Regions from separate parts of the Glycomyces sp. NPDC049804 genome, predicted to be linked through region 2. Evidence: predicted binding sites of a transcription regulator. Region 2 holds the regulator's gene; the other holds the start of a gene.
The links. The regulator HrcA, encoded in region 2, represses chaperone genes, less so after heat shock. The targets are predictions, from matches to a motif close to CTTAGCACTCNCNNNNNGNGAGTGCTAAG.
Positions count from the first base shown of each region.

Region 1: a site for HrcA is predicted at 9,079-9,107, ahead of groL (chaperonin GroEL). Genes of this name have one in related genera too.

Region 1 is NZ_JBFAMQ010000003.1:23,499-42,090, forward strand. It holds gene AB0K52_RS04830 (putative Ig domain-containing protein) at 1-3,052, shown strand, start outside; gene AB0K52_RS04835 (low temperature requirement protein A) at 3,654-4,124, shown strand; gene AB0K52_RS04840 (GNAT family N-acetyltransferase) at 4,099-4,578, opposite strand; gene AB0K52_RS04845 (metallophosphoesterase) at 4,665-6,344, shown strand; gene AB0K52_RS04850 (oligopeptide:H+ symporter) at 6,341-7,909, opposite strand; gene AB0K52_RS04855 (hypothetical protein) at 8,075-9,010, shown strand; gene groL (chaperonin GroEL) at 9,237-10,862, shown strand; gene AB0K52_RS04865 (right-handed parallel beta-helix repeat-containing protein) at 11,242-13,119, shown strand; gene AB0K52_RS04870 (hypothetical protein) at 13,144-13,344, shown strand; gene AB0K52_RS04875 (AAA family ATPase) at 13,415-15,703, shown strand; gene AB0K52_RS04880 (hypothetical protein) at 15,818-16,048, shown strand; gene AB0K52_RS04885 (hypothetical protein) at 16,087-16,362, shown strand; gene AB0K52_RS04890 (hypothetical protein) at 16,419-16,568, shown strand; gene AB0K52_RS04895 (glycosyltransferase) at 16,686-17,735, shown strand; gene AB0K52_RS04900 (GNAT family N-acetyltransferase) at 17,748-18,592, opposite strand, start outside.
Region 2 is NZ_JBFAMQ010000001.1:257-11,324, reverse strand. It holds gene AB0K52_RS00060 (PhoH family protein) at 1-143, opposite strand, end outside; gene AB0K52_RS00055 (histidine triad nucleotide-binding protein) at 286-639, opposite strand; gene AB0K52_RS00050 (16S rRNA (uracil(1498)-N(3))-methyltransferase) at 653-1,378, opposite strand; gene AB0K52_RS00045 (hypothetical protein) at 1,399-1,878, opposite strand; gene dnaJ (molecular chaperone DnaJ) at 2,060-3,193, opposite strand; gene hrcA (heat-inducible transcriptional repressor HrcA) at 3,209-4,225, opposite strand; gene AB0K52_RS00030 (CapA family protein) at 4,338-5,462, opposite strand; gene hemW (radical SAM family heme chaperone HemW) at 5,616-6,788, opposite strand; gene AB0K52_RS00020 (enoyl-CoA hydratase-related protein) at 6,855-7,652, shown strand; gene AB0K52_RS00015 (hypothetical protein) at 7,686-8,537, shown strand; gene AB0K52_RS00010 (alkaline phosphatase D family protein) at 8,658-10,319, shown strand; gene AB0K52_RS00005 (hypothetical protein) at 10,536-11,068, shown strand, end outside.

The DNA.
Region 1 (18,592 bases), on a different contig from region 2:
CTCCGAGCTGTACTACCAGTACACGTACGTCGAAGGCGTCGACGTCGAGGCCGAAGCCCCCTGGCTGGCCGAGCTCCACGCCCGCATGGACGGCCCGCTCTACCAGTACGGCACCGGCACCGCGAACTTCTGGGCACCGGGCGACAAGAGCATCGAATACTGGGTGGCCTTCCCGCAGGAGATCACCGGCACCGAACCGCGCCCGGCCGCCGACACGGCCCTCACCTTCGGCAACTACGGGCTCGCGCTCGACGACGGCACCGCGATCACCACCGAGGACGGCCACGCCTTCGCGCGCGCCACCGCCGACGCCGACGGCACCACCAGCGTCATCAGCCGCGTCATGTTCCCCGGCAACAGCCGCATGGGCGTGCTCGTGCGCACCGACGGGCCCGCGACCCTCGAGGTCCTCGACAAGGAGGAGCCGAACACCGCCAACCCGGACGAGACCGCCGCGAAGCTCATGGCGAGCATCGAACTGCCTGACACGCACGGCGAATGGCGGTACGTCACCTACCCGGCGGGCGGCCTCAACACCCACTTCTTCCGCGTGAAGGGCGACGGCACGACCGTCGACCTCGACAAGCTCATCTTCAACGCGCAGACCGCGCTCACCCCGCCCGTCTTCGAGCAGACCCGCGACCGCTACTACCTCTGGGCCGGCAACGAGGCGAGCTTCGACCTCTCGGCCGCCGACACGGGCGGATCGGTCGCGTACACCGCCGCCGGCCTGCCGCGCGGCGCCAGCCTCGACGCCGCGACCGGCACGCTCACCTGGAAGCCGGACGACCGCCAGCGCGGCGTCCACCAGGTGCAGGTCGTCGCCGACGACGGCGAGTCGATCACGGCCCGCACGTTCGAGCTGTCCGTCGCCCGCAACCGCCCCAAGATGATCGAGGCGGCGGTGGCCGACGGCGTCGACGCCGAGGCCGTCTACACCACCGTCACCCGCGAGCCCTACGAAGCCGCGCTCGCGGCGGCGAGGGACGCCTCCGAGTCGGGCACCGACGCGGCGTTCCGCACCGCCTTCGAATCCCTGCTGGGTGCCATCGAGAAACTTTCCCTCCTCAGTGGACGGCTGCCGGACGGCACGCTCGACTACACCGGTATGGTCGTCCCGCAAGGCATCTCGACCGGCGGGCTCTACGCCCTCGCCGACGGCGACAACACCAGCAGCTTCGGTGATGTGCGCCTGGGCTCGGTCACGCTCGACTTCGGCACCCGCTACCGGGTCGCGGTCGACGAGTTCGACTTCCGGGCCCGGTTCTCGTTCCCCATGCGCTCCGAGGGCACCAACGTGTACGGCTCGAACGACGGGCTGGCGTGGACGCTCCTGACCGAGCGGGACACCGCGAACACCAACGACTGGGAGTCGATCCCGGTCGTCGCCGACCAGCGCGGCAAGGAGTGGCGCTACCTCAAGCTCCAGGTCGACAACCCGGGCGTCCCGATCGACCCGGCCTACCCGGGCCTGTGGTCCATCGGCGAGTTCCGCATCGGCGGCGACCGCGTCGAGGTCCCGGGCACGATCGACACGCTGACCGTCATCTCACCGGACGCTCTGGCGGGCAGGGTGACCGCGGGCGACACCGCCCAAGTCGCCTTCACCAGCCCGGAGCCGATCAGCGACGTGACCGCCGCGATCGGCGGCCAGAACGTCCCGGTGACCAGCGCTGACGGCCGGTCGTGGACCGGTTCGATCGAACTCGGCTCACTCACCGGCAGCGGCCGCCTCGACCTCACCGTCGACCACACCACGGCCGACGGCGACCAAGCCGCCACCGTGCACGGCTCGACCGACGGCACCGCCCTCTACGGCTCGGACGAAAGCAATCTCGTCGACCTCGCCGACGCCCAGGTGATCAAAGAGGACGGATCGCCCGACGCAACGAAAGCCGCGCAATCCACTTTGATGCTCGACGGCAACGCCGCCACCTTCAGCGACGTGGCCGCCGTCGACGGCGAGTTCCACCTCATCTGGGACTTCGGCGAAGGCGCCGAGGTCACGGTGGACCGCGCCGACTTCCTGGCCCGCCAGGACAACAACGGCCTCGTGCGCATGGACGGCCAGGTCCTCCAGGGCTCCAACGACCTCCAGCACTGGACGACCCTGACCGACCCGACGTTCAAGACGCTCTCGTGGCAGCACCTCCCGTCGCAGAGCGACGAAGGCTTCCGCTACGTGCGCATCGCGAACAACGTCCTCATCGACGTCGCGGAACTGCGCCTCTTCGGCGCGGTCTCGTACGACCTCGACCCGATCCTCGCGCGGGCCGGCGCGGTCGACCTGGCCGCCCACTCGCGCGGCTCGGCGATCCTGTTCACCCGTGAAGTGGAGGCCGTGCGAGCGGCCGCAGCCGAGGCCGGCGCCGACGAATCCGCGCTCGCGCAGCGCCTCCTCGACGCCTGGTCCCTGCTCGAGGATGCCGCGACCACCGCCGCGGCACCCCTCGACCAAGCCTGGGTCACCGCCAGCTCGGCGTCCTGGGACGGCACCAGGAACGCGGCCGCCAACGGCTGGGCCATGTTCGACGGCAACACCGCCACGTTCACCGACACGACCACGAAGAACGGCTGGGTCTCGGTGATCCCGGGCGACGGCACCGCCTTCACGGTCGAGGCCGTGAAGTACCACCCGCGCAGCGGAGCGGTCTCCCGCGCCAACAACGTGTCCCTCCAGGGCTCGAACGACGGCGGCGCCACCTGGACCACCTTCGCCTCCACCGGCATCGCGGTCGCGGGCTGGAACACGGTCACCCTGACCGCACCGGTCCGGTACGAGGCCCTGCGCGTCAGCGGCGCCGACGGGTACACCAACTTCGCCGAGGTGCAATTCCTCGTCTCGGCGATCGACAAGACCGGCCTCGACCTCTACCTCACCGAAGCCGGGGCCCTGTCCGAATCCGACTGGACCGCCGACTCCTGGACCGCCTTCGCCACCGCCCGCGACGCCGCCCAAACGGTCGCGGACGACAAGGGCGCCACTCAGGAAGAAGTCGACGAGGCAACCGACGCCCTCGCGGCGGCCACCGCCGGCCTCACCAAGCCCTAACTGCTCGACACCAATGAGGACCCTCGGCCGCAACTGCGGCCGAGGGTCCTCGCCGTCAGCCCGCCTCGTGTAGCTCCTCACCGAGGGGCGTGGAGGTGCTCGTGCAGTTCCTCACCGAGGGGCGTGGTGGGCGATAGCATCGTGCGGTGGACTCGTTGTGTGGGCGGGGCGGCCGGGCTGGTTTGTCCGGCCGCCCCCGCCTGCTCCCGCGGGAGCGAGGGGCGGTGGCGCCTGGCGGGGACCGCGCGCGGGTGGCTTCCCCCGCGCGGTCTCGGTATGGCGACGTTCGCGAATCCCCTTGTGTCGCCGCCATCCCGCCGGTGCCAGATAGCTTTTTTGTCTCAAGGCTGACATGTCGTGTAGTTGCTCGGCAACAGAAAGTTTCTGGCTGTGGATAACGTCCGGCGGCTGTGCCGCAGCGCTCATCGCGGCCATGTGGACCTCGGCGGTCGCGCGGCTGGTGACGGCGGTTGTTCGGCGCATACCTCTACGATGTCACCGGTAGTCGCAGAGCGGCAACGACAAGTTGCTTGCCTGTGGATAACTTCGAGGGCGGGGCGGTGAGTCGTTCGTGAATCCGGGTGCCGTGGGCTGCAGCGCAGTGCTGGGTGTCGCGACCTTTGCGGTGCTCTTGAAGCTCCACCTCGATGCCCGGTCGGCGCGCACGGAGCGTGCAAAGAGCCTCAGCGAGGCGGCTGTGGAGTCCTCGCGCGGGACCGCCGCGGTGGCGTACGCCTTGATGGCGGCCGGTGCAGCCGTGGCGGCCGCCGGTGTCGCGCTCGTGCTCCGCGACGCCTGGGAAACCGCAGGCGCGGCCACCGTCGCCGCCGTCCTCGGCGGACCCGCGGTCTTCCTCGTGGGCGACTCGGCCCTGAACCGCGCCGTCGGCGGCGGGATCGCCGCCTCGCGGATCGCGGCCCTGGTTTCCTTGGCCGTGCTGGCGCTCATCGGGTTCGCGCTGCCCGCGCTGGTGCTCGCGGCCCTCGCCTTCGCGGTGATGCTGGTGCTCCTGCTCGCCGCGTCGGGCTGGTTCCGGCTGCCTTCCGCTAGCGTGGACGACGATACGAGTTGAACCGCATCGCCGGCTCCGGCGAGACGGTGAAGCCCAGCTCCTCATAGAGTCCCTGGCCCTGATCCGACGCGAGCAGTTCCAGGACCTGCACGTTCTGGTCTTCGAACCAGGCCAGGAGCGCCTGCGTGCACACCCGGCTGAACCCGCGCTTGCGCCACTGCGGATCGGTGACGACGTTGAAGATCCACCCGTAGCGGCCCGTCGGGTTGAACGGGCCCGGCAGCCGCTCGCTGATCGTCCCGACCGCGCACGCGGCCAGGCCCTCGCCCTCCGGCGCGTCGATCACGGTGATGCCGATCGTGGGCTTGTCCTCGCTCATGCGCCGCCGCAGGACCTCCATGGTGGCGGGCTTCCAGCTCTCGTCGGACATGTCGATCCAGTGCGAGTGCATGACCTCGCGGAGGCGGACGATCTCGGGGATGTCGTCGATTTCGGCGTGGCGTGCGTTGGTCATGCCGGGAGCATACGGGCGCGAAGGCCCCGCCGCCCAGCCCGTTTCGCGGGTTCCCTCGGCGCGCAGAACGTGCCATGATGTGGTCTATGTCCCACCGCCCCAAGGACCTCAGTCCCGAACAGCTCCGCTTCCGGCCGCAGGGGCCGGTGCGCTGGCTGTCGCCGCGCACGCTCCTGGACACGAGCATGCGGTTCGGGCTCGCGCGCGTCTTCGGCGGCTATGTGGACAAGCGCGAGATCATCGGCGGCCGCCCGCAGGGCGTGTACCACCACGCCGACCGGGACGAGCTGTGGATCGACTACGTCGCCGACATAGGCGACGGCTTCAACGCCACCTACTCGATCGCATACCTCCTGGCCCAGGACAGCATCGAGGTCGGCGGGGAGGTGCTGCCGCGCGGGTCGGTGCTCGTCATGGGCGGCGACGAGGTGTACCCGGCGGGGGACTGGCTCGAGTACGAGCAGCGCATGAAGGGCCCGTACGAGGCGGCGAACCCGGCGCATCCGGTGTCGCTGTACGCGATCCCGGGCAACCACGACTGGTTCGACGGGCTCACCGCGTTCGCCCGGCAGTTCACCGAGGGCCGCTCGGTGGGCGGGTACAAGACCGCGCAGAAGCGGTCCTACTTCGCGCTCGAGCTGCCGCACCGGTGGTGGCTGTTCGCGGTCGACGCCCAGTTCGACACCCACCTGGACCAGACGCAGATCGAGTACTTCCGGCACGCGGCCGAGCGGATGCGCGAGGGCGACCAGGTGATCCTGTGCGTGCCGCAGCCGTCGTGGCTGTGGACCGAGGACGACCCGCGCTCGTTCGACCGGATCGACCACTTCATCCGGGACGTGGTCGCCGCGCGGGGCGCGCGCGTGCCGCTGGTCGTCACCGGCGACCGGCACCACTACGCCCACTACCAGGAAGTGGACGGCTCCCGCCATCTCGTCACGGCCGGCGGCGGCGGCGCGTACCTGTCGCCGACGCACACGCTGCCGGAGGAGCTGACGGCGCCGCGCAAGTCGGTGCCCGAACCCGATGCGCGCGAACGGGACTACCGGCTCACGAAGGAGTACCCGTCGAAGGCGAAGTCGATGGGGTACGCGTTCGGGATCTTCGCGCGCCTGCCGTGGCTCAACCGCGGCTTCGTGGCGCTCATGGCCGTGGTCGGCATCATCGCCACGGTGTCTATTCTGGAGGGCACGGGCACGTTCGTGGCGGTCACCGCGGTGCTCCTGGCCGCCGGGGTCGGGTTCGCGCACCCCGGCCCGGGCTCGCGCACCTCACGGCATTACATGCTCGGCGGCCTGCACGGCCTCGCGCAGGTCGCGCTGTGGTGGAGCGGGGCGCAGGCGATCACCATGCTCGACGACGTGAACCTGTGGACGTACCTGGCGTACCTGCCGGTCGCCGGGCTCGTCGGCACCTGGCTCGTGGGGCTCTACCTCGTCGTGGCGAACCGCGCGGGCGTCAACGCGAACGAGCTCTTCGCGGGTCTCAACGTGATCGACCAGAAGTGCTTCCTGCGCATCAGGGTCGCCGCCGACGGCGTCACCGTCTACCCGATCGGCCTCGACCGGGTCGGCCGCCGCTGGGTCGCCGACCCCGAAGGGGGACCGAGGGCCTCGTTCGTGAAACCGGTCGACCCGCTCAAACCGCGCCTCATCGAACCCGGCTTCGCGGCCCTCCACCCCGGGCCGCGCCGCGAGGAGCTGCCGCCGCAGAACCCCATGCGCCGCCTGGTCGCCCAAGCCAACGAGTGGCTCCGCGGCGACTAGCCCCGGCCGTCCTGCCCGGTCGAGCCCCTGCCGAACTCGGGTTCCGGCGGCGTCTCCAGGGTCGCGTCCGGGCCGTGCCCGCCGCGGCCCATGAGCCGGTGCAGCGCCGGGCTGCACACGGCCAGGACCACCGAGGTGAGGATCGCGAGCCCGGCGAGGACGTAGAAGAACGCGGCCTCGCCCACCCGCGGCACCAGGAACGCGAACGCCTGCCCGCCCAGCGGCGTGCCCACGGCCGGCCCGAGGAACCACACGCCCATCATCTGCCCCTTGAGGTTCGGCGGCGCCAGCTGCGTCGTCACGCTCAAGCCCACGGGCGAGACGCACAGCTCGCCGAACGTCAGCAGCAGGTACACCCAGGCCATCCAGCCGAGCGCGACGAGCGCGCCGTCGTCCGCGCGGGTCTGCAGCCAGCCGAGGAACACGTACGAGAAGCCCACGAGGAACACGCCGATCGCGAACTTGTACGCCGTCCCGAACCGGGTGCCGAGCTTGAGCCAGAGCACGCCGAAGACCGGCGAGAACACCAGGATGAAGATCGAGTTGAAGTTCTGCACCCCGCCCGCGGGCAGGTGGAAGCCCCACGAGTCGAGGTCCACCGAGTTCGACGCGAACGCGGTGAGCACCGAGCCCATCTGGAGGTACAGCATCCAGAACACGACCGAGGCGATGAACAGCCCCACATAGGCGCGCAGCCCCGCCTTCTCGGCGGGCGTGATGCCCTTGGCCTCGCCGAAGATGTACACGAAGTACCAGACGGCGGCCGCGATCGACAGGCCCGTCACCACAGTGGGGACGGTGGCGAGCGTGAGCGTCCCCGTCCACGCCCAGACCGCGATCGCCACCGCCGCGATCGCGAGCGCGACGACGAGGATCTTCCGGGTCTGCCGCTGCTCCGCCTCGCTCAGCGGACGCGCCGGGCCGATACCGGCGTGCGTCAGCCGCGGCCAGCCGCGCACGTACCAGAGCAGGCCGAACGCCATGCCGACCGCGGCCGCGCCGAAGCCGAGGTGCCAGCGGTCGTCTCCGGCCAAATACGGGGTGATGAGGATGCCGAGGAACGCGCCGAGGTTGATGCCCATGTAGAACACCGAGAAGCCCGCGTCGCGGCGGGCGTCGGTGTCGCCGTCGTAGAGCTTGCCGACCATCACCGAGATGTTCGGCTTCAACAGCCCCGAGCCGGCGACGACGAGGAACAGCCCGAAGAACACCATCGCCGGGTTCTCGGCCGGGATCGCCATCGAGAGGTGGCCGGCCATGATGATGATGCCGCCGATGAGGACGGCGCGCCGCGGCCCCAGGACCCGGTCCGCCAGCCACCCGCCGGGCAGCGCCGTCAGGTACACCAGGCCCGAGTACAGCGAGGCGATCGGGACCGCGACCGTGTCCGGGAGCCCGAGGCCGTTCTGCGCCGTGTCGGCGACGAGGAAGGTGAGCAGGATGCCCTGCAGGCCATAGAAGCTGAACCGCTCCCACATCTCGGTCCCGAAGAGGACGGCCAGGCCGCGGGGATGGCCGAAGAACTGGCGATCGCGGCCGACGGGAAGCGTTTCGCGGTGGGACATCGGCGCTCCCAAGGTGCTCGTCTCGGCGCGACGTGCGCCGATACCTGCGTACCGTAGTGGCTCCGGCGGGACCGGGCGGCCGAATGCGCGAACGTGTCATCCCCGAACGGATGCGTTGCGGCCGTTTGTCTGATATGCACCGATCACTGGTCTACGATCCGCCCTATGAGCGACGATCCATACTGGAACTCCGGCCAGGACGAGCCCTCCGGCCGCTTCTCCGGCGGCGACCCCCTCGTCACCGACACCTTCGAACGCTGGTGGCACGCCTCCATGGACGTCGTCCAGCGCTCCTGGCGCACCGTCGGCCTCATCCTCCTCATCGGCGTCGTCCTCCCGCGCTGGGTCGTCGGCGCCTACAACAACACCGTGCGCACCCCCGACCTCGACATGACCCGCACCGAATGGGGCACCGTCGTCAGCGAGTACAGCCCCGGCGTCGCCGTCGGCGTCATCGGCGCGCTCCTCTCCCTCGCCGCCCTCTACGTCGCCGGCTCCGCCGCGCTCGCCGCCGTGCGCACCGCCGCCGCCGAGGCCGCGGGCGGCTTCCTCGCCCTCGGCGAGGCCTTCTCCTTCGGCTTCAGGCGCGGCGGCACGTTCTTCCTGTGGCTCCTGCTCGCCTGGCTCACCGTCGCCGTCGGCCTCGTCCTCTGCGTCCTGCCCGGCCTGTGGGCGATCTTCGCGCTCAGCCTCATGGCCCCCGCCGCCGTCTTCGAAGCCCGCCGCAGCCCCTACGCCCGCTCCATCCAGCTCACGCACTCGGCGTTCTGGCCCGCCCTGGGCCGCATCATCATCGTCGTGCTCGTCGCCGTCGCCGCGAACCTCGTCATCGCGCTCATCGGCGCGCTCCTGGCCGGGCTCTGGCACGGCGTCTTCGCGCCGTGGCTCGCCACCGTCCTCACCGTCCTCACCGAGGCGGTCATGGCCCTGCTGCTGCTCGTGCCGATGATCTGGATCGTCGCCGCGTCCCTGTGCTCCTACGCCTGGCTGCGCGGCCGCACCGAATCGGTCTCCGCCACCTCGCTCTCGGCCGAGGCCGCGGGCGTCGCCATCGACCCGGCCGAACCCGGCGAACCCGGCCATCCCATGCCGAACGAGTAGACCGCACGACCGAGGCCCGGGCTCGCGCCCGGGCCCTCTTGGTCTTCACCACTTGTTTCGCGCCCCGGATTGGCACTCTCAAGGCGAGAGTGCTATACCTGGATCTGGCACTCGCGGCTGGCGAGTGCTAAACGCGATGAGGTGGTCGAGCCTCCAGAGGTTCACCGTCGCGGGAATGCCGCCTCACCGTCGACCACGAACGTTATCCGAAAGGAAGCCATCGACCATGGCGAAGATGATCGCATTCGACGAGGAGGCTCGCCGCGGGCTCGAGCGAGGCATGAACACCCTCGCCGAAGCCGTCAAGGTGACCCTCGGCCCGAAGGGCCGCAACGTGGTGCTCGACAAGAAGTGGGGCGCCCCGACGATCACCAACGACGGTGTCTCCGTCGCCAAGGAGATCGAGCTCGAAGACCCGTACGAGCGCATCGGCGCCGAACTGGTCAAGGAAGTCGCCAAGAAGACCGACGACGTCGCGGGTGACGGCACCACCACCGCCACCGTGCTCGCCCAGGCCCTCGTCAAGGAAGGCCTCCGCGCGGTCGCCGCCGGCGCCAACCCGATCGCCATCAAGAAGGGCATCGAGAAGGCCGTCGCCGCCGTCGTCGAGCACCTCCAGTCCACCTCCACCGAGGTCGAGACCGAGGAGCAGATCGCCTCCACCGCTTCGATCTCCGCCGGCGACGTCACCGTCGGCGCCATCATCGCCGAGGCGATGGAGAAGGTCGGCAAGGAAGGCGTCATCACCGTCGAGGAGTCGAACACCTTCGGCCTCGACCTCGAGCTCACCGAGGGCATGCGCTTCGACAAGGGCTACCTGTCCGGTTACTTCGTGACCGACCAGGACCGCATGGAGGCCGTGCTCGAGGACCCGTACATCCTCGTCGCCAACCAGAAGATCTCCGCGGTCAAGGACCTGCTCCCGACCCTGGAGAAGGTCACCCAGACCGGCAAGCCGCTCCTGATCATCGCCGAGGACGTGGACGGCGAAGCCCTCCCGACCCTCGTCGTGAACAAGATCCGCGGCATCTTCAAGTCGGCCGCCGTCAAGGCCCCCGGCTTCGGCGACCGCCGCAAGGCCATGCTCGGCGACATCGCCATCCTCACCGGCGGCCAGGTCATCTCCGAGGAGATCGGCCTCAAGCTCGAGAACACCGACCTGTCCCTGCTGGGCCAGGCCCGCAAGGTCGTCATCACCAAGGACGACACCATCATCGTCGACGGCGGCGGCGAGGAAGAGGCGATCCAGGGCCGGATCAACCAGATCCGCGCCGAGATCGACAACTCCGACTCCGACTACGACCGCGAGAAGCTGCAGGAGCGCCTGGCGCGCCTCGCCGGCGGCGTCGCCGTCATCAAGGTCGGCGCGGCCACCGAGGTCGAGCTCAAGGAGCGCAAGCACCGCGTCGAAGACGCCGTGCGCAACGCCAAGGCCGCGGTCGAAGAGGGCATCCTCGCCGGCGGCGGCACCGCGCTGGCCCAGGCCGGCGCGATCGCGTTCGACAAGATCGAGGCCGAGGGCGACGAGGCGACCGGTGTCGAGATCGTGCGCCGCTCGCTCGGCGCGCCGCTGCGCGCCATCGCCGAGAACGCCGGCCTCGAAGGCGGCGTCGTGGTGGAGAAGGTCCGCGACCTGCCCACCGGCCACGGCCTGAACGCCGCGACCGGCGAGTACGTGGACATGCTCGCCGCGGGCATCCCCGACCCGACCAAGGTCACCCGCTCGGCGCTGCAGAACGCCGCGTCGATCGCCGCGCTGTTCCTGACCACCGAGGCCGTCGTCGCCGACGCCCCGGAGAAGGAGTCCGCCGGCGGCGCGCCCGACATGGGCGGCATGGGCGGCATGATGTAAGCAGCCCTTTTCAGGGTCGCTTGCTCAGGCCGACTGAGTACTGCGAGGGAGGACCGCTCACTGTATCGTGAGTGGTTCTCCCTTTCTCTGTACTGGCTGCAGTGCAGACGGCGTAGCCCGCTGCGCGAGCGCGGCGTACCGCCCCCTCCAGGGGCGGTATGCCGCGTCTGGACGCGCGTCCCTGCACTCTTTCGGGTGACACATCTCCTTACGACGGTAAGCACCGGGGTTTCCTGTCGGACCCCGCGACACGCTTGAGCAGGGGACGCCCCCCTGGGAGGGCGGTGGACCGCCCGGAGCCGGGACGCCGCTCGAACCGGCTGCGCCCCAGCGGATTCCAGCCCTTCACAGACCGTCCGGGCCGGGCTACCCTGAGGCCGTGCCCCCCGCACCCCGCAGCGAGAACCGCCTCGCGGCCGCCGTCTTCCTCGCGGTCGCCCTCCTCGGCCTGGGCGCCGCCGCGTTCCTCGCCGGCATCACCGCCGAGAGCCGCGCCCCCGACCCCCCGACCGGCGACACGACCACCGCCTTCGCGCCCCCCGCCCACCGCGACACCGGCCCCGCCGTCCTCGTCTGCCCCGCCGACCCCGAGACCTTCGCCGCCGCCAACGAAGGCGTCAACTACAACGACCGCATCAAGAACGAGCAGCACTACGAAGCCTGCCTCGCCGGCGGCCACCACGACCTCGCCGCCGCCATCGCCGCCGCCGCACCCGACGCCCGCATCCTCGTCCTCCCCGGCACCTACGACGTCGACGAGACCATCACCGTCGACGGCCGCACCGGACTCCAGATCGAAGGCCTCGGCGACACCCCCGACGACGTCCACTTCACCGCAGGATTCAACGCCGACACCGTCTTCGAAGCCCGCGCCGCCGACGGCCTCCACCTCAGCGGCATCGCCTTCGGCCAAGCCCGCGACACCGCCCTCCTCCTCACCGGCACCACCGGCGCCACCCTCGACCGCGTCGCCGCCGCCCAGACCGGCGCCTACGGCCTCCGCATCACCGACGCCGCCTCCATCGCCCTCACCGGCTGCCGCGCCGAAGCCGCCGACATCGCAGGCATCGCCCTCGACGGCGTCGACGGCGCCGTCACCGGCTGCGAAGCCACCGGCAACCTCGTCGGCCTCCTCGCCACCGGCGGCGACGCCCTCGACCTCACCGAGAACCGCCTCCACGCCAACACCACCGGCCTCGCCGTCACCGGCCACGACATCGACGTCACCGCCAACCTCGTGCACGGCAACAACACCGACCACTACGACCGCCTCGGCACCCCCGCCTGCGGCCCCCTCGCCGACCGCGACTGGACCGCCGGCATCTGCCCCGGCCGCACCTACCCCTCCGGCATCGGCATCCTCATCACCGACGGCGTCGACATCGACGTCACCGAGAACCGCCTCTGGAACCAGCAGTACGCCGCCATCGCCACCTGGGGCAGCCCCGGCCTCGAAGGCGACGGCGGCGACCGCAACCGCTTCACCGCCAACACCTTCGGCGTCCGCGACGACGGCCAGCGCCAGCGCAACCGCCTCGACCTGTGGTGGGACGGCGTCGGCGCCGGGAACTGCTTCGCCGAGCCCGACGCGTTCCGCACCGCCCCCACCGCCCTGCCCGCCTGCGGCGTCGTCTCCGAGCCCTCCCGCCTCCTCGCCGACCCGCTGCGCGCGGCGAAGCTGTGGCAGTGCGGCATCGGCGACACCGCCGCGGGCGTCCCGGCCGGCTGCGACTGGCTCGGGGCGCGGTTCACCGACCGGCTCGAGTTCCAGGCCGCGGTGGCGTTCGCGGCCGGGCTGCTGTTCCTCACCGGCGCGGGCTGGCTGGCCGCGGCCCGCACCGACGACCCGCCGCGGGCGGGCCGGATGACGTTCTCCGCCTTGGCGACCGGCGCGGGCGGGCTGCTGCTCGTGCTCGCCGTCTGGTCGGGCCGGGCCGACTACGAGGCGCTGGCGGTCGGCCTGTGGGGGTTCGGGTGGATCCTGGCGGGGCGGTCGTGGCGGCAGTGCGGGATGCCGGTGTTCGGGCTGTTCACGGGTTTCATCGGGGCGACGGCGGTGCTCGACGCGATCGACCGGGCGGTGTGGACGGTGCCGTTCGCTCCGGTCTCCCCGGCGTGGTGCTGGCTCGTTCTGCTTCCCTTGTGGACGCTGGTGGCGCTGGGGCTGGCGTTCGGTCCGCGCCGCCGCGAGCCCGAGCGGCCCCCGGTGGAGCGCACGCCGGTGACGGCGCCGTCGCACGACCGCTTCGACTGGTGACGCTCGGTCGCGTAACCTTGCTCCATGACTTGGACCTGGAAGCTCGAAGACGCCGACGGCAATGCGATCGACACCCCCGACAGCGACCTGGGCAGCCAGGGCGACGCGGAGTCGTGGCTGGGCGAGCGGTGGCGCGACTTCGCCGACCAGGGCGCGACGGCCGCGATCCTGCTCGAGGACGGCCGCCAGGTCTACCGCATGGAGCTCTCTCCGGCCGAGGAATAGCGGCGCCGCGGCGGGTGCCCCGCCGCTCGCGCGTCGCCGCGTGCGGCCGGCCCGTAATAGGCTGGGCGGCGTGACCGACGCTGGCTCCCTCACTCTGACCGCGACCCGCGCGAAGGCCGGGCTCGACGCCCGGCGCGGGATCGTGCGCCTCCACCCCGAGGCCCTGACCGCGCTCGGCCTGCGTCCGGGGGACGCGGTCGAGGTGACGGGGCGGCGCGCGACGGCCGCGATCGCGCTGGCCGCGGACCGGTACGCGTCCCGGCGGGCGCTGTACGCCGACGATCTGACGCTGGGGAACATCGGTGCGCGCGACGGCGACCCGGTGCGGCTCGCGCCGGTCGACCTCGTGGCGGCGGACCGTGTGGTGCTGTCGGGTCCGGCGTCGGCGGTGGCCGTGGTGGACCCCGACACGCTGCGGCTGGCGCTGCTGTCGAAGGTCGTGGGCGAGGGCGACGACGTGTCGCTGCTGCCGATCGAGTTGGGGGACGCGCAGCGCGAGATCGTCGCGGCGACCCGCCGCACCCTCAACAACACGCTCGGGATCGGCTGGACCACGATGGTGCTCAACGTGGTCGAGGCCAGTCCGGCCCATGGCGCGATGGTCACTTCGGACACGCGCGTGGAGTGGGCGTCGGGGGTGCCGGCCGCCGTCGAGCTGCCGCTCGAGTCCGGCCGGGTCGCGAACCGGGGCCGCGCCCCGATGCCCGCGTCGTACGCGGCCGGGGAGGTCGCCGAGGTCCGTCCGCGCGCCGAGGCCGCGGGCCCGGTGCGGGCGCGGCCCGAGGCGCAGCCGGGTGTCGCGCCGATCCCGTACGAGGAGCTGGCCGGGGCGAAGATCCCCGCCGAGGAGCTGCGGGAGCTGCTCGACCTCGGTTTCAACCACCGCGAGGTGCTCAAGGTGGTGGGCACGGACATGGCGCTGGGCGTCCTGGTCTCGGGTCCGTCGGGCACGGGCAAGGCCACCGTGGTCCGCTCGGTCGCGGCCGCGGTCGGCGCGCGCGTCAGCGAGGTCTCCGGGCATGACCTGGCCGCGCTCGAGGCGAACGCGGCGGCCGACCGGCTCCGCGCGGCCGTCGCCGCCCTGGACGTCCCGGGCGTGCTGCTGGTGCGCGGCGTCGAGGCGATCGCGCCGGCGGGGAAGCGGACGTCGTTGGGCACCATGTTCGCCCGGCTCGTGGACGAGGTCCTGGAAGCGCCGGGCGAGCACGCCGTGGTGTGCACGACCGCGCGCGTGGAGGACGTCGACACGGCGCTGCGCTCGCGGCTCGAGCACGAGGTCGTGGTGCCGATGCCGGACGCCGACGCCCGCCGGGACCTCCTCGTCTACTTCACGCGCGGCATGAAGGTCGCCGAGGACGTGAAGCTGGAGTCGGTGGCGCACCGCGCGCCCGGTTACGTCGCCTCCGACCTGGCGGTGATGGTCCGCGAGGCGGGCGTGCGGGCCGCCATGCGCGCCAAGGACGGCGGCGCGACCGCCCTGCAGGTGACGGACTTCGACGGCGCGCTCGAATCGGTGCGGCCCACGAGCATGTCGGGCGACGCGGTCGAGCTCGGCGGGCTCACCCTCGCCGACGTGGGCGGCATGGAGGACCTGAAGCAGACCCTCACCGAGACGGTGCTGTGGCCGCTGACCTACCCGGACGCGTTCACGCGCCTGGGCATCGAGGCCCCGCGCGGCATCCTCCTCTATGGGCCGCCCGGGTGCGGGAAGACGTACATCGTGCGGGCGGTCGCGGGCGAGGGCCACGCGAACGTCCTGAGCGTCAAGGGATCCGAGCTGCTGAACAAGTGGGTGGGCGAGTCGGAGAAGAACGTGCGCGAGCTGTTCCGCCGCGCCCGCCAGGCCAGCCCCACCCTCATGTTCTTCGACGAGCTCGACGCCCTCGCGCCGGTGCGCGGGGCCGGGACCGACGGCGGCACCGCCGACCGCGTGGTCGCCGCCCTCCTCACCGAGCTCGACGGCGCCGAGTCCCTGCGCGACGTCGTCGTCGTGGGCGCCACGAACCGCCCCGACATGATCGACCCGGCGCTGCTGCGCCCCGGCCGCCTCGAACGGCTCGTGTACGTGCCGCCGCCCGACTCCCAGGGCCGCGCGGACATCCTGCGCGCCAACGCGAAGAACGTCCCGTTCGCCGACGACGTGAACCTCGACGAGGTCGCCGACGAACTGTGGCTCTACTCGGCCGCCGACTGCGCCGCGCTCGTGCGCGAGGCCGCGCTCACCGCGATGCGCGAATCCCTCGACGCCAGCATCGTCACCGCTGCCCATGTGGCGCAGGCGATGGAGCGCGTCCGCCCCAGCCTCGACCCCGAGCAGCTCGAATACCTCGAGAACTACGCGGGCAACCGCGAGGGCTGACCGGTCGGCGCTCCGTCGGCGCGGAGGGCCGCGCGGCCCCGAGGTTCGCCGCGTTTCGCCTCGTCACCGCGCAGCGGGGCGGTGAGGTCGATACCACGTGTTACCATCAGGCGCATGAAACGTGCGCACAATATTCTCCTCGAGGACTCCACATGGGCGAAGGCGGCCGCCAGCGGCAACGCCTCCGCCTTCATCGCCGACGCCATCGAAGCCGAGTACCGCCGCCGGGTCGACGAGGACACCGATGTCGTGATGCGGCACTTCACCGAATCCGGGGCCGGCGCGCAGTGGGCGCAATTCGCCGCCGGGCAGACCGGTCTCGCGCCGGAGGCCTTCGGTTCATGAGTGTCCGCCCCGGGCAGGTCTACGCGTTCCCTCGGCCGATGGGCAACCCCGACCAGCTGCTCGTCGTGCTCTCCGACGAACGGTCGAACCTGCGCACCGGGTACGCCGTCGCCTGTCCATTCGCCGAAACCGGCGCTGTCGGAGGAAGCGAGGCGGGATCGCTCTTCCATTCGCTCAGCCCGTCCCCCGGCTTCATCGCCTGGCCGGTGGCGATATCGGTGCTGACCTCATCGTGCGTCGATCTCCGAGGAGAGGTCGAAGCCGGGACGCTTGCGGCCGCGCGAGCCGCGACGGCAGCCCGCTTCACGGACTGACGCCGTCGGCGGCGCGGCAGGGGCCGGTCGACCGGGTCTCGGCCGACGAGGAGGACGTGGAGCGCGCCGAGTTCACCGACCTGCGCGACCGCATGGAGGGGCTGCAGCGGCGGCTGGAGGAGATCCGGGCGATCCCGCTCGAGCGCCCCGGCGGTCCCGCCGCGCCCGTGCCCGAGTCCCGCGCCGCGCCCGGCGCGCGGCGGTGACGGCGCACCGCTTCGTCCGCTGTTCCCCCATTGTTGGTGCGGCCGTTACCGACACGCACTAGCCTGCGCGGTGGCGCGCCAGCGCGGCCCGCCGCACCCCGCCCGGGAGGGAAGCCCATGCGACTGACGCGACTGCTGCCCGCGAGGCTGCGCCGCCGCCTCCGCGCCGCCGTGCCCCGCGACGCCCACGGGCCGCTCCCGGCCTCCGCGGAGTTCCTGCACGTCATCGCCACCCGGCACGGCATCGGCGTGTTCGACGAGCAGTGGTTCGCCTACCGGCAGCTCCTGCTCGAGCAGCTCACACTCGCCTCGCTCGACGCCCAGTCCCACCGCGACTTCGTGTGGTACATCGCGATCGACCGCGACATGCCGCCCGAGGCGCGGCGGCGGCTCGACGCGCTCGCCGCCGCGCGGCCGTGGATCCACTTGGCCGAGACCGAGCTCAAACGCGACTTCGTCCCCGACCTCGTCGCCTGGACCCGCGAGGAGGCCCGCGCCCGCGGCAAGGGCTGGGCGCTGACCACGCGCCTGGACGACGACGACGCGGTCCACCGCGACCTCGTCGGCCGCCTCCACGAAGCCGCCGCCGCGTACCTCGCCGAAGGCCGCGCCGCGCCCGCGATCCTCTCGCCCACGTTGGGCTGCAACTGGGTCCCGGCGGAGGCAGCGGGGCACCGCACCTACCACCACAGCCCCTCGATCGGCCTCAGCCTCCTCGAGCCCGCCGCGCGGGCGCTCAGCGTCTACCGCCGCAACCACTCCACCCTCGCCCAGAAGCTCGTGCCCACCGGCGTGAGCGTCAGGCACATCGACGGCGAGACCATGTGGTGGCTCTACGCCCACACGGGCCTGTCCGACCAGCAGCGCGAAGGCTCCGAGCGGATGTCCAAAGTGGCTGACCATCCGAACGCGGTCGCACTGGACGCCGACGCGCTCGCCGAATTCGGGATCACCGCCGAGGGCCTGCGGCTGCTGCGGCGCACGCCCGAGCCGCAGCCGCACGAGACGCTGCACCTGCTCAACCGGCGCGGCCTCGACGTCGAGCAGGAGATCCACGACCTGCGCGAGGCCATGTCGCGCGGCGGCGACGGCGACGCGGCGCTGCGCGAGAAGATCACGCGCCTGCACGCCGAGCGCCGCCGCATGCACGAGCGGCTGATCCGCTGAGTCGCGGCCGTCCTAGGAGAGCTTCTTCTGGTAGACGTTCTCGTGGCAGACGAGCCGGTAGCCGACCGATTCGTTGATGGCGATCATGTGCTCGTTCGACACGGCGTTCCCGGTCCACACGTAGCGCATCTTCGGCCGCCACCGGCGGACCGCGCGCTGGTTCGCGATCTTCAGGAGCGTGCCGAGCCGGTGGCCGCGGAATCGCGGGTCGACGATCGTGTCGCCTTGGTGGCAGTGCTCCTCGGCACCGGCTTCGATGACGATCTCGGTGAACCCGGCGACCTCGCCGGTCTCCTTGCGCACGGCCGCCGCATGGAGGTGCAGTTCGCCGCGCAACCGGCGCATGTCGGCCCAGCCGCGGATGCGCTCGCGGTCGATGGCCGCCTCCTGGAGGTCCCACTCGCCCAACGGCATGTCGGTGTACATGCGTCCGTGGAGGTACGCGATGCCGTCGATGATCCGCTCGGGCGGCAGGCCCGTGAACGGCACGATGTCGAAGTCCGCGGCCTTCGCCGAAGCCTGGTCCCAGAGCCGGTCGAGTGCTGATTCGTCCACGGTGTCGAGGTCGACCGCGCGGATCGCGCAGCCCAGGGACATGGTGTAGCCCTTGCCGACCGCCCACGCGGGGCCGACCGCGCTGATGCCGGGCGCGCCGCCGCCGGGCATCGGCAGCCACGTCGAGATCGCGCTCCGGCCCTCTTCGACGGCGCGCTCCTCCAAGTGGCGCAGCAGGGCCGAGCCGACGCCGCGGCGTCGCTCGTCCGGGTGCACGCCCAGTTCGAAGTACACCGCGTGCGCGTTGTCCAGCAGCGGCAGCGCGAGGTCGAGATGGCCGAGGACCCGTCCGTCGCAGACGG
Region 2 (11,068 bases):
TCGACGCCGGGATTGCGGCGTTCGATGTAGCGGAGGTTCTCATCGGCGCGGCCCAGCAGTGCCATGAGCGAGCTCTGGTCGCCGACGGTGATCGTGGACGTGATCGTCGATGTGTGCTGGCCGTTGTCAGAGCGGTCGGTCATAGGCTTCGCCCGCTGAGGGCTGTTCGCCACCTGCTTCCAAAAGTGAGACTGCCAGCGGCCCGGAGGCCGCTGTTCGACATGCCTCAATGGTAGTTGCCGCCTGCGACACGCGACAACGAGTAAACGCGGACGCGGTGTGATTTCAGTTCGAAAGCATTCGTCCGAGCGGTTTTCCGCCGAAGACGTGGAAGTGGACGTGGAAGACCTCCTGGCCGCCGTTCGCGCCCGTGTTGGCGAGCAAACGCCAGCCGTCCTCGGCAACGCCTTCGTTCAAGGCGACCTCGGCGGCCGCGCGCAGGACCTCCCCGGCGAGCGCGGGGTCGGCCGCGGTGAGCTCGGCGACGTTCGCGTAGTGGTCCTTGGGGATGACCAGCACGTGCGTGGGGGCCTTCGGGTAGAGGTCGCGGAAGGCGAGCACGCGGTCGTTCTCGAGGACCTTCGTGGCGGGGATGTCCCCGGCCACGATCTTGCAGAAGATGCAGTCGGCGTCGGTCATGCCCGCATCCTAGTCACCAGCGGCCGAGGCGGGCCTGGAGCACCGCCAGCGCGGCCGGGCCGGCCGTGGAGGTGCGCAGCACCGTGTCGCCGAGGCGGATGGGCTCGCCGAACTCCTTGAGGGCGCTGAGTTCGTCGGGGCTGATGGAGCCTTCGGGGCCGATGACGACGGCGATCTCGCCGGCCGCGGGGAGCGCGACTTGCGAGAGCGGCAACTCGGCCTCTTCATGGAGGACGAGCACCTGGCTCGCGTTCCGGAGGCGGGCGACGAGCTGCTTGGTGGTGTGGAGTGCGGCCACGTGGGCGAGGTGGGGGCGGCGGGCCTGCTTGGAGGCTTCGCGGGCGGTGGCCTCCCATTTGGCGCGGGCCTTGTCGCCGCGCGGCCCCTTCCATTGGACGATGGAGCGCGAGGCGGCCCAGGGGATCACCTCGTCCACGCCGATCTCGGTGAGCATCTGCACGGCGCGCTCGCCGCGGTCGCCCTTGGGGAGGGCTTGGACGACGGTGAGCTTCGGGTCGGGGGCGGGGACGGTGCGCCGGTCGACGATCTGGACGCGCACGGAGCCGCGCTCGGCGTGGGTGACCCGGGCGGCGGCGGTGCCGCCGGCGCCGTCGCTGAGGATCAGGGTCTCGCCGGGCTGGAGCCGCTGCACGTCGGCGGCGTGGTGCCCTTCGGGCCCGTCGAGGGTGTAGTCGTCGGCCGCCGGGACGGCGTCGACGAGGAAGACCGGTGCGCTCACCGGGACAGCTTAGTCCGGGGTCAGCGGGTGAAGTCGACGGCGCGTTCCCAGCGCAGGCCGCCGGTGATCGTGCGGTACAGGCCGGGGTCGTCGATGCGGCCGAACGAGTGCAGGAGGCGGGCGCTCGGGAGGTGGACGGGGACGAGGTCCACGTAGCCGTCACGGTCGGCGGGCGGGTCCCAGCGGGAGGCGTGGACGTGGACGCGCCATGCGGCTTCGCGGGGCGCCTGGGTGGTGCATTTGACGACCCAGTAGCCGCGGCCGGAGTAGCCGATGACGAGGCAGGGGCGTTCCTTGGAGCGCCGCGGTTCGTCTTCGAAGGGCACGTCGGCCTTCCACCGCTCGCCGATCTGCGGCCCTCCGGCGGGCGGGGGCGCGTCGAGGCGGGGCCTGGCCGGGGCGGGCGCGGCTCGTCGGCGCAGGACGACGACGAGGACGACGAGGCCCGCGGCGAGCAGGAGGACGAGGAGCAGCAGGGAGGCGGGGTCGAGGCGGATCACGCGCCCGGAGTGTAGTGGAGCCCCGCCCACCGCCCGCGCTCGGCGGGTTCCGGACGGGGCTCGTCGGCGCGGACGCCGCACGGGTGCGGGTCCGCATCGGTGGTTCGCTTGCGGCGCTGGGCGTGTCGCTGCTGCGCCGCTCGCTCGACTTCCGCGTGCAGGCGCGCGACTTCGCTGGGCGCTATGCGTGCCCGTTGAAGGCGTCGCGCATGCGGCTAAAAAACCCGCTGCCGCCCTTGACCTCTTTGATCTCCTCGTCGCGGAGGCTGGCGAGCTTCTTGAGGAGCTCTTCCTGCTCGGCGTCGATCTTGGTGGGGGTGCGCACGTCGAGTTCGACATAGAGGTCGCCGCGGATGCCGCCGCCGCGCAGGCGCGGGACGCCGTGGCCGCGGACCTTCTTGATGGTGCCCGGCTGCGTGCCGGGGGCGACCTCGACCTCGACCTGGTCGTCGAGGGTGTGAATGGTGAGCTTGGTGCCGAGCGCGGCCTGTGTCATGGGGACCCGGACGCGGCAGCGCAGGTCGGAGCCTTCGCGGGTGAAGACCTCGTGGGGCTTCTCGTGGACCTCGACGTAGAGGTCGCCGGCGGGGCCGCCGCCGGGGCCGACCTCGCCCTCGCCGGAGAGGCGGATGCGCATGCCGTCCTCGACGCCCGCGGGGACTTTCACGGTGATGCGGCGGCGCGAGCGCACGCGGCCTTCCCCGCCGCACTTGCGGCACGGGTCGGTGATGATCGTGCCGTAGCCCGAGCAGGCCGAGCAGGGGCGCGCGGTGCGGACCTGGCCGAGGATCGTGCGCTGCACGACTTGGACTTCACCGGAGCCGTTGCAGGTGGAGCAGGTCTGGGGTTCGGCGTCGCCTTCGGTGCAGGTGCCGTTGCAGGAGTCGCAGAGGATCGCGGTGTCGACCGTGAGGGTCGACTCGGTGCCGAACGCGACCTCGTCGAGGTCCAGGTCCAAGCGGAGCAGCGCGTCGTTGCCGGGCCGGGTGCGCGAGCGCGGGCCGCGGCGGCCGAAGCCGCCCATGGAGCCGCCGAAGAAGGCGTCCATGATGTCCTCGAAGCCCATGAAGGGGGCGCCGGAGCCGCCGGTCGCGCCGCGGGCGAACGGGTCGCCGCCGGCGTCGACGATCGCGCGCTTCTGCGGGTCCATGAGGACTTCGAAGGCGGCGTTGATCTCCTGGAGGCGCTCTTGCGCGTCCGGCTCGTCGCTGACGTCGGGGTGGTACTTGCGCGCCAGCTTCCGGTACGCCTTCTTGAGTTCGTCGTCGGTGGCGTTCCGGTCGACGCCGAGAATGCCGTAGTAGTCCTTAGCCACGTGCGCTCTGTCCTGTCAGCGGTTCTGTTCCAAAATCTCGGACACGTACCGGGCGACGGCGCGGACGGCCGCGATCGTGCCCGGGTAGTCCATGCGGGTGGGTCCGAGGACGCCCATGTGGCCGACCACCGAACCCGGTCCGTATCCGGCGGTGACCACGGTGGTCTCGCGGAAGTCGTCGAGGTGGTTCTCGTCGCCGATGCGCACCGTCAGGAGCGCGTTGGAGTCGGCGCGGCCCAGCAGCTGCATGAGCACGACCTCCTCCTCGAGGGCTTCGAGGATGGGCCGCAGGGACCCGGCGAAGAAGTTGCCAGGGCGCGTCAGGTTCGCGGCCCCGGCGACGGCGACGCGCTCCTCGGTGCGCGCCACGACGGTCTCCAGGAGCACCCGGGCCAGCGCGGCGGCGGTCGGGTGGAGTTCGGGGCGGGCGAGCCCGGCGAGGTCGGCGATGATGCGCGGCGCGTCGGCGAGCGGCTTGCCCTGCAGCTGCTCGTTGACGAGGCGGCGCAGTTCGAGGACGTTGTCCTCGTTGAGCTCTTCGGGGGTCTCGACGTACCGCTGCTCGACGCGGCCGGTGTCGGTGATCATGACGACCATGAGCCGGGTCGGGGTGAGCGAGACGAGCTCGAGGTGGCGCACGGAGGAGCGGTTGAGGCTCGGGTACTGGACGACCGCGACCTGGTGGGTGAGCTGGGCGAGCAGCCGCACGGTGCGGGTGACGACGTCGTCGAGGTCGATGGCCTCGGAGAGGAAGCGGTGCACGGCGCGCCGCTCGGCGGCCGAGAGCGGCTTGATCTTGCCGAGGCGGTCGACGAAGAGGCGGTAGCCCTTGGCGGTCGGGATGCGCCCGGCCGAGGTGTGGGGCTGCTGGATGTACCCGGCCTCTTCGAGGTAGGCCATGTCGTTGCGCACGGTCGCCGCGGACACGCCGAGGGCGTGGCGCTGGGAGACGGCTTTGGAGCCGACCGGTTCCTGTGTGGCCACGTAGTCCTCGACGATGGCGCGCAGCACTTCGAGTTTGCGATCGTCCATCGCCGCCACGTCCCCTCCGTCGTTCGGTGTGTGTCCCGGACCGGACCCGGGTTCAGTCGGCCGGACTCAAGTCTGGCACTCCCGGTCCGAGAGTGCCAGTCTACGTGTGCGGTCAGGCAGAGGGGAGCACGAGCGCGCCGTCGTCGCCGACGGTGGCCGCGTCGTCCCCGAAGTCCTCGGCGAGCTCGTTGAGGTCGTCGAACGCGCCGTTGTCCTCGTCGAGCTGCGGGTAGCCGTCGTCGTCCATGCGGGTGGCGGTGAGCTGCCCGGAGACGAGGGTGCCGTCTTCGCGGAGGGTGACGGTGAGCACGGCGGAGCGGCCGAGGGGGCCGTCGGTGGAGAAGAGGTTCTGGCCGCCGCCGAAGTTGCCGAGGGAGTAGCAGATGAGCTTGCCGTTGTAGACCTCCATGCCGCGCAGGACGTGGGGGCCGTGGCCGACGACGAGGTCGGCGCCGTTGTCGATGCAGGTGTGGGCGAAGGCGCGGGTGTCGCCGCGGTCTTCGCCGAGGTAGGTCTCGACGCCTTCGGGGACGTGCCGGTGGTCGGTGCCTTCGGCGCCGAGGTGGGCGGTGGCGATGACGATGTCGGCCTGCTCCTTGGCGGAGGCGACGAGGGCGGCGACGGCCTCGAGGTCGCGGTTGTCGGTGTAGAAGGTGTACGGGGCGAAGCCGACGAGGCCGACGGTGAGTCCGGAGTCGGTCTCGACGAGGCAGACCTCGTCCTTGATGCCGCAGACTTCCATGCCGGCGTCGCGGATGGCGTCCTGGGTCTCGGTGGCGCCGTCGGGTCCGGCGTCCCAGCCGTGGTTGTTGGCCTGGTTGAGGACGTGGAAGCCGGCGTCGGCGAAGACCTGGGCGTATTCGGCGGGGAGGCGGAAGTAGGTGCACTCGCCGCCGCCGCACTTGTCGAACTCGAGGGTGGAGAGGGCGCCTTCGAGGTTGGCGATGACGACGTCGCCGGTGAGGGCGGAGGTGACGCCTTCGAAGAAGCTCGCGCCGTCGTCGGAGGCCATCTGGTTGGGGTAGGAGCCGGGCATGGTGTCGCCCACGTGCGTGATGGTGATCTCGCGGGGCTCGGGCGAGGGGGCCTCGGTGGTGGGCTCCTCGGCGGCCTGGCCGCCTTCGTCCTCCTCGACCGGGGGCGGCTCTTCCTCACTGCAGGCGGTTGCGGCCGCGGCGACGCCGGCGGCGGAGGCTACGAGAAGGCCGCGGCGGCCGAGTGTGGGCATGGTGCGCATGGGTGCTGGCTCCGGGTGGATTCATATGGGGGTCCGTGCGCGGGGTCGCCTGGGGGGCGCCGCGGCCTCTGGGGGAGGCGCGCGGAGTGCGGCACGGTGAAGGCGGATGGGGTTCCGCCTTCACGAATGTAGCGGTGACCGGCCGGAACGCCGTCAGGAGGTGAGGTCTCTCACGACCGCGTCCGCGAGGAGGCGACCGCGCAGCGTGAGCTTGAGGCGGCCGTCCTCGATGACGGCGAGTCCGTCGGCGGCCGCGTGCTCGGCGGCTGCCTTGCCGGTCGGACGCAGCAACGATAGCGGGAGTCCGCTCGCGAGCCGGGTGCGCAGGAGGATGCGCTCGAGGTACTGGTCGTCGTCGGTCAGCTCCTCGTGCCCGGCGGCGGGCAGGCCCTGGGCGAGCGCGGCGCCGTACGTCGAAGGGTGCTTGTGGTTCCACCAGCGCACGCCTGGCAGGTGCGAGTGCGCGCCCGGCCCGGCGCCCCACCAGTGGCCGCCTTCCCAGTACAGGAGGTTGTGGCGGCATTGGGCCGCTTCGTTCCGGGCCCAGTTGGAGACCTCGTACCAGTGGAAGCCGGCGTCGGCGAGGACGGCTTCGGCGGCGAGGTAGCGGTCGGCGGCGGTGTCGTCGGAGGGCTGGGGCACCTGGCCGGAGCGGATGCGGCGGGCCAGCGCCGTGCCGTCTTCGACGATGAGCGCGTAGGCCGAGACGTGGTCGACGCCGGCGTCCACGGCCGCGTCGAGGCTCGCCTCGAAGTCGGCGGCGGTCTCGCCGGGCGTGCCGTAGATGAGGTCGAGGCTGACGTGCTCGAAGCCGGCCTTGTGGGCGTAGGCGACGGCGTTGAGGGCCTTCTGGGGGGAGTGCTCGCGGTCGAGGATCTTGAGCACGTGGGAGGCGGTGGACTGCATGCCGACCGAGAGGCGGGTGAAGCCGCCGTCGTGGAGTTCGGCGAGGTAGTCGGCGTCGACGGATTCGGGGTTGGCCTCGGTGGTGGCCTCGTAGCCGGCGGCGAGGCCGAACGCGTCGTCGATCTCGGCGAGGATCGAGGCCAGGTCGGCGGCGGAGAGCAGGGTGGGGGTGCCGCCGCCGAAGAAGACGGTGTCGACCTTCGGCCTGGTGCCGCCGCGCTCCGCGAACTGCGCTGCGGCCGAGCGGATCTCGGCGCGCACGATCGAGGCGTACGTGTCGCGGGAGACCCCGGCCCCGAGTTCGGAGGCGGTGTAGGTGTTGAAGTCGCAGTAGCCGCAGCGGGAGACGCAGAAGGGGACGTGGACGTAGAACCCGAACCCGGCCGCGCCCGTCGCGGGGTCGGCGGCGGCCGCCGCGATGGAAGCGGCGGGCGAATTCGGGTCGGCTACTGGCGAGACGGCAGGCACGCCCACTACGGTACTGGCGTGGAACGCAATGACGCACCGATCGCCTACCGCGCCCAAGAGGCAGTGGCGACGATTACCCTCAACGCGCCCGAACGGCGCAACGCCCTCTCGACCCGCCTGATCGCCGAGATGCGCACCGCGCTCGCCCGGGCCGTCGCCGACCGCGACGTGCGGGTGGTCGTGATCGACCACGCCGGTCCCGTGTTCTGCGCGGGGGCGGACCTCAAGGAATCGGTCGCGGCGCACAGCCTCGCGGCCCTCCCGGCCGCGCACTTGGCGGAACTGCTGGCCGACATCACCGAGGCCCCGAAACCGGTCGTCGCGGTCGTGCGCGGGGCCGCGCGCGGGGGCGGCCTGGGGCTCATCGCGGCCGCCGACTTCACCGTGGCCCACTTCGAGGTCCCGATGGCGTTCAGCGAGGTCCGGCTCGGCGTCGTCCCGGCCGTGATCGGCCCGGTGGTGGCGCGGCGGATCACCCCGGCGCGGATGCGGGAGCTGTTCCTCGCCGGAGGCGGGCTCGTCCTCGACGAAGGCGACGCGGACGTCTTCACCGGCGAGGACGCCGCCGGGTGGGGCCTGGTGACGACCGCGGTCTACGAGGAGCACCTGGACGCGGTCGTCCAGAGCCTGGTCGACCGGCTCAAACTCGGCGGCCCCGCCGCGCAGGCGGGGATCAAGGTGCTCACGGCCGCACCGGATCTGCGCGACCAGTTGCGGAAAGCGGCTGCCGTGACGGGTGACCACTTCTTCTCCGAAGAGGGGAGGGAAGGCACCCGTTCGTTCCTTGAGAAGCGTCCTCCTTCTTGGGTAGGCTGATCAGCCGCCGACCGACCAGATCGGAGTCACCCGTTGCGCGCGCTCTCCGCTTTGACCTCGCTGTTCCTCCTCGCCACCCTCGCCGCCTGCACCGACGACGCCCGGGACGCCCTGCGCCCCAGCAAGACCGGCTGCTACCTCGGCAGCGGCGGGGAAGTGCACCTGAGCGCCGAGCAGGCCTCGAACGCGGCGACGATCGCGGCGGTGGGCATGCGCGACGGCATGGACGAGCACGCCGTGGCCGTGGCGATCACCACGGCCATGCAGGAGTCCGAGCTCATCAACGTCGACTACGGGCACGACGACTCGCTGGGCCTGTTCCAGCAGCGGCCCAGCATGGGCTGGGGCTCCGAGGAGGAGCTCATGGACCCCGTCTACGCCTCCTTCAAGTTCTACGAGAAGCTGCAGCGCACCGACGGCTGGCAGGACATGCGCCTCGCCGAGGCGGCCCAGGCCGTCCAGATCAGCGCCTACCCCGAGCTGTACGAGCAGTGGGAGAGCGACGCCGAGGTCATCGCCGACGCCTTCGCCGGCGGCGAGGAGGCCGGGCTCGCCTGCATCTCCGGCAGCGCCGACGCGCCCGACGCCGACCCGGCCGCCCTCGCCGAGGCCTACGCGTACCAGTGGGGCGCAGAAGTCTCCGACGTAGACGAAACACGGATCGTGATCGAGACCGGCGGCGCGGCGGAGGGCTGGAACCGGGCCGCCTGGGCGGTCGCGAGGGCGTACGACCACACGATCGCGTCCGTCTCCTTCAACGGCATGGTCTGGACCCCGGGCGAAGAGCACTGGGCCGAACCCGACGCCGAAGTGGACGGTGACGCGCAGGTCGTCGAAGTCGCCGACTCGACCGCCGTGATCATCACGTTCACCGCCCCGGAGTAGGGCCGCCAGAGTTCGGCGCCGGTTCACCGGCGCGACCTCCAGAAGTCTCGGCGCATCCACGCTCGCTTGCTGGGCTGTACGGGTCACAAACCCGCGCAACTCCCCCGAAGCGAGGTCCATATGCGCCTGTCGCGCCGAATCCTGCTCGCCTCCTCCGCCGCCGGAGCCGCCGTCGCGGTCCCGGCCGCCGGCTGGGCACAATCGAACACGCACCCCACCCTCGACAGCGACCCGTTCACCCTCGGCGTCGCCTCCGGCGACCCCGAACCCGACGGCGTCGTCCTCTGGACCCGCCTCGCCGTGAACCCTCTCGCCGAAGACGGCATGGGCGGCATGCCCGACGCCGCCTTCGACGTCGAGTGGGAGGTCGCCCGCGACGACCGCTTCCGCCACCGCGTCGCCCGCGGCGAGGTCCAGACCGCCGCCGAGATCGGCTACAGCGTCCACATCGAGGTCGAGGGCCTGCGCCCCGGCCACGAGTACTACTACCGGTTCAAGACCGGCAAGTGGACCTCCCCCGTCGGCCGCACCGTCACCGCGCCCCCGCGCAACGCCATGCCCGAAGCCCTCCGCATGGCCTTCGCCTCCTGCTCCCAGTACGAGCACGGCTACTTCACCGCCTACCGGCACATGGCCGAATCCCACCCCGACCTCATCCTCCACCTCGGCGACTACCAGTACGAGTACAAGGCCAAGGTCTACAACTCCCCCGACGGCAACGTGCGCGACCACGAAGGCCCCGAGACGGTCTCGCTCGCCACCTACCGCCAGCGCCACGCCCAGTACAAGGCCGACCCCGACCTCCAGCTCGCGCACGCCGCCGCGCCCTGGCTCGTCGTCTGGGACGACCACGAGACCGAGAACAACTGGGCCGACGAGATCCCCGAAGCCGGCTCCGACACCCCCAACCCCGCCGACTTCCTCGCCCGCCGCGCCGCCGCGTTCCAGGCGTACTGGGAGAACATGCCCCTGCGCCGCTCCTCGGTGCCCGAAGGCATCGACATGCAGCTGTACCGCCGCGTCCGCTGGGGCCGCCTCGCCAACTTCCACATGATGGACACGCGCCAGTACCGCGACGACCAGGCCTGCGGCGACGGCACCCAGAGCAACTGCGCCGACGCCTGGGACGAATCGCGCACCATCACCGGTGAGGCCCAAGAGGAATGGCTCATCGACGGCTTCCACTCCTCGCGCGCCCGCTGGGACATCCTCGGCCAGCAGGTGTTCTTCACCCAGCGCGACAACACCGCCGCCGCCGACGTGCTGCGCACCAGCATGGACGGCTGGGACGGCTACGCCGCCTCCCGCCAGCGCATCATCGACGGCTGGGTCGAGGCCGGGGTCCGCAACCCGGTCGTGCTCACCGGGGACGTTCACACCCACTGGGCCGGCGAGATCAAGACCGGCTTCCCCGACATCACCGGCGAGACCGTCGGCGTCGAACTCGTCGCCACCTCGATCACCTCGGGCGGCAACGGCGTCGACTCCGTCCCCGAGGACAACTCGGTCCTCAAGATCAACCCGCACATCAAGTTCCGCAACGCCCAGCGCGGCTACGTCGAAACGGTCATCACCCCCGACCAGATGGACGTCGACTTCAAGGTCGTGCCGCAGGTGACCGTCCAGGACGCCCCCGTCTACACGCGCCGCTCCTACACGATCGCCGACCGCGAGCGCGCCCTCCACCAGACCTACGACCGCCCGGTCGACACCGCGAACATGACGACCAGCACGAGCCCGTTCGCCGGCTCGGACGAGCTCGCCGACGACTACCTGAACTGACCCGTCCTGTCCCACCCGAGGGCGGCCCCGGCGACACCGGGGCCGCCCCGCGCTTCTCCGTGACCAATTCGGGTTGTTTCGAATGGCGTTCGAAATTGCCACGAATTGCCATATCCACCATTGCTTTCGCCAAGAATCGACGTACCCCGGGACGGGCGGCGAAGGGCTACAGTGAGCAGTGAAAGCACGCCCTTCTCTTTGCCCGGAGCACCGACTATGACGTATCCGCCGCAACCGCCCGAATCCCATCCGTACGGTGCCGCCCCAGGTGGCGGCCCCGCCGGACCGCCGCCCGCCGGAGGCCCCGCCCAAGGGCAGGGCGATTTCGCCGCCCAATGGGGCATCAAGGAGAATCCGGGCCGGCCCAAGAAGGTCAACCAGTTCACGCAATTGCTGTGGGCCTATGCCGCGGCGACGGTGCTGATCTTCCTCTTCTCGCTCATCGCCTCCGCCACCGCGCCTTGGTGGTACGGGACGGGCTTCATCGTCGGCGGCGCCGTCTTCGGCCTCATCCTCGGGGCGCTGGCGGTCGCGATCGCCTGGTACGTCACGAAGGACAAGCTCGGCACGTTCGGCGCGGCGGACCCGCGCGTCCCGCTGTACATCGGGCTGGGCCTCCTCGGCTTCTTCTCCCTCGGCGGCTTCTTCGGCGGCTGGGGCCTGGGCTGGTACGCCGCTATCGGCACCCTGCTGGGCCTGGCGAAGCTCGCGGCGGTCGGCGGCGGGTTCTTCCTGCTGTTCCAGCCCGA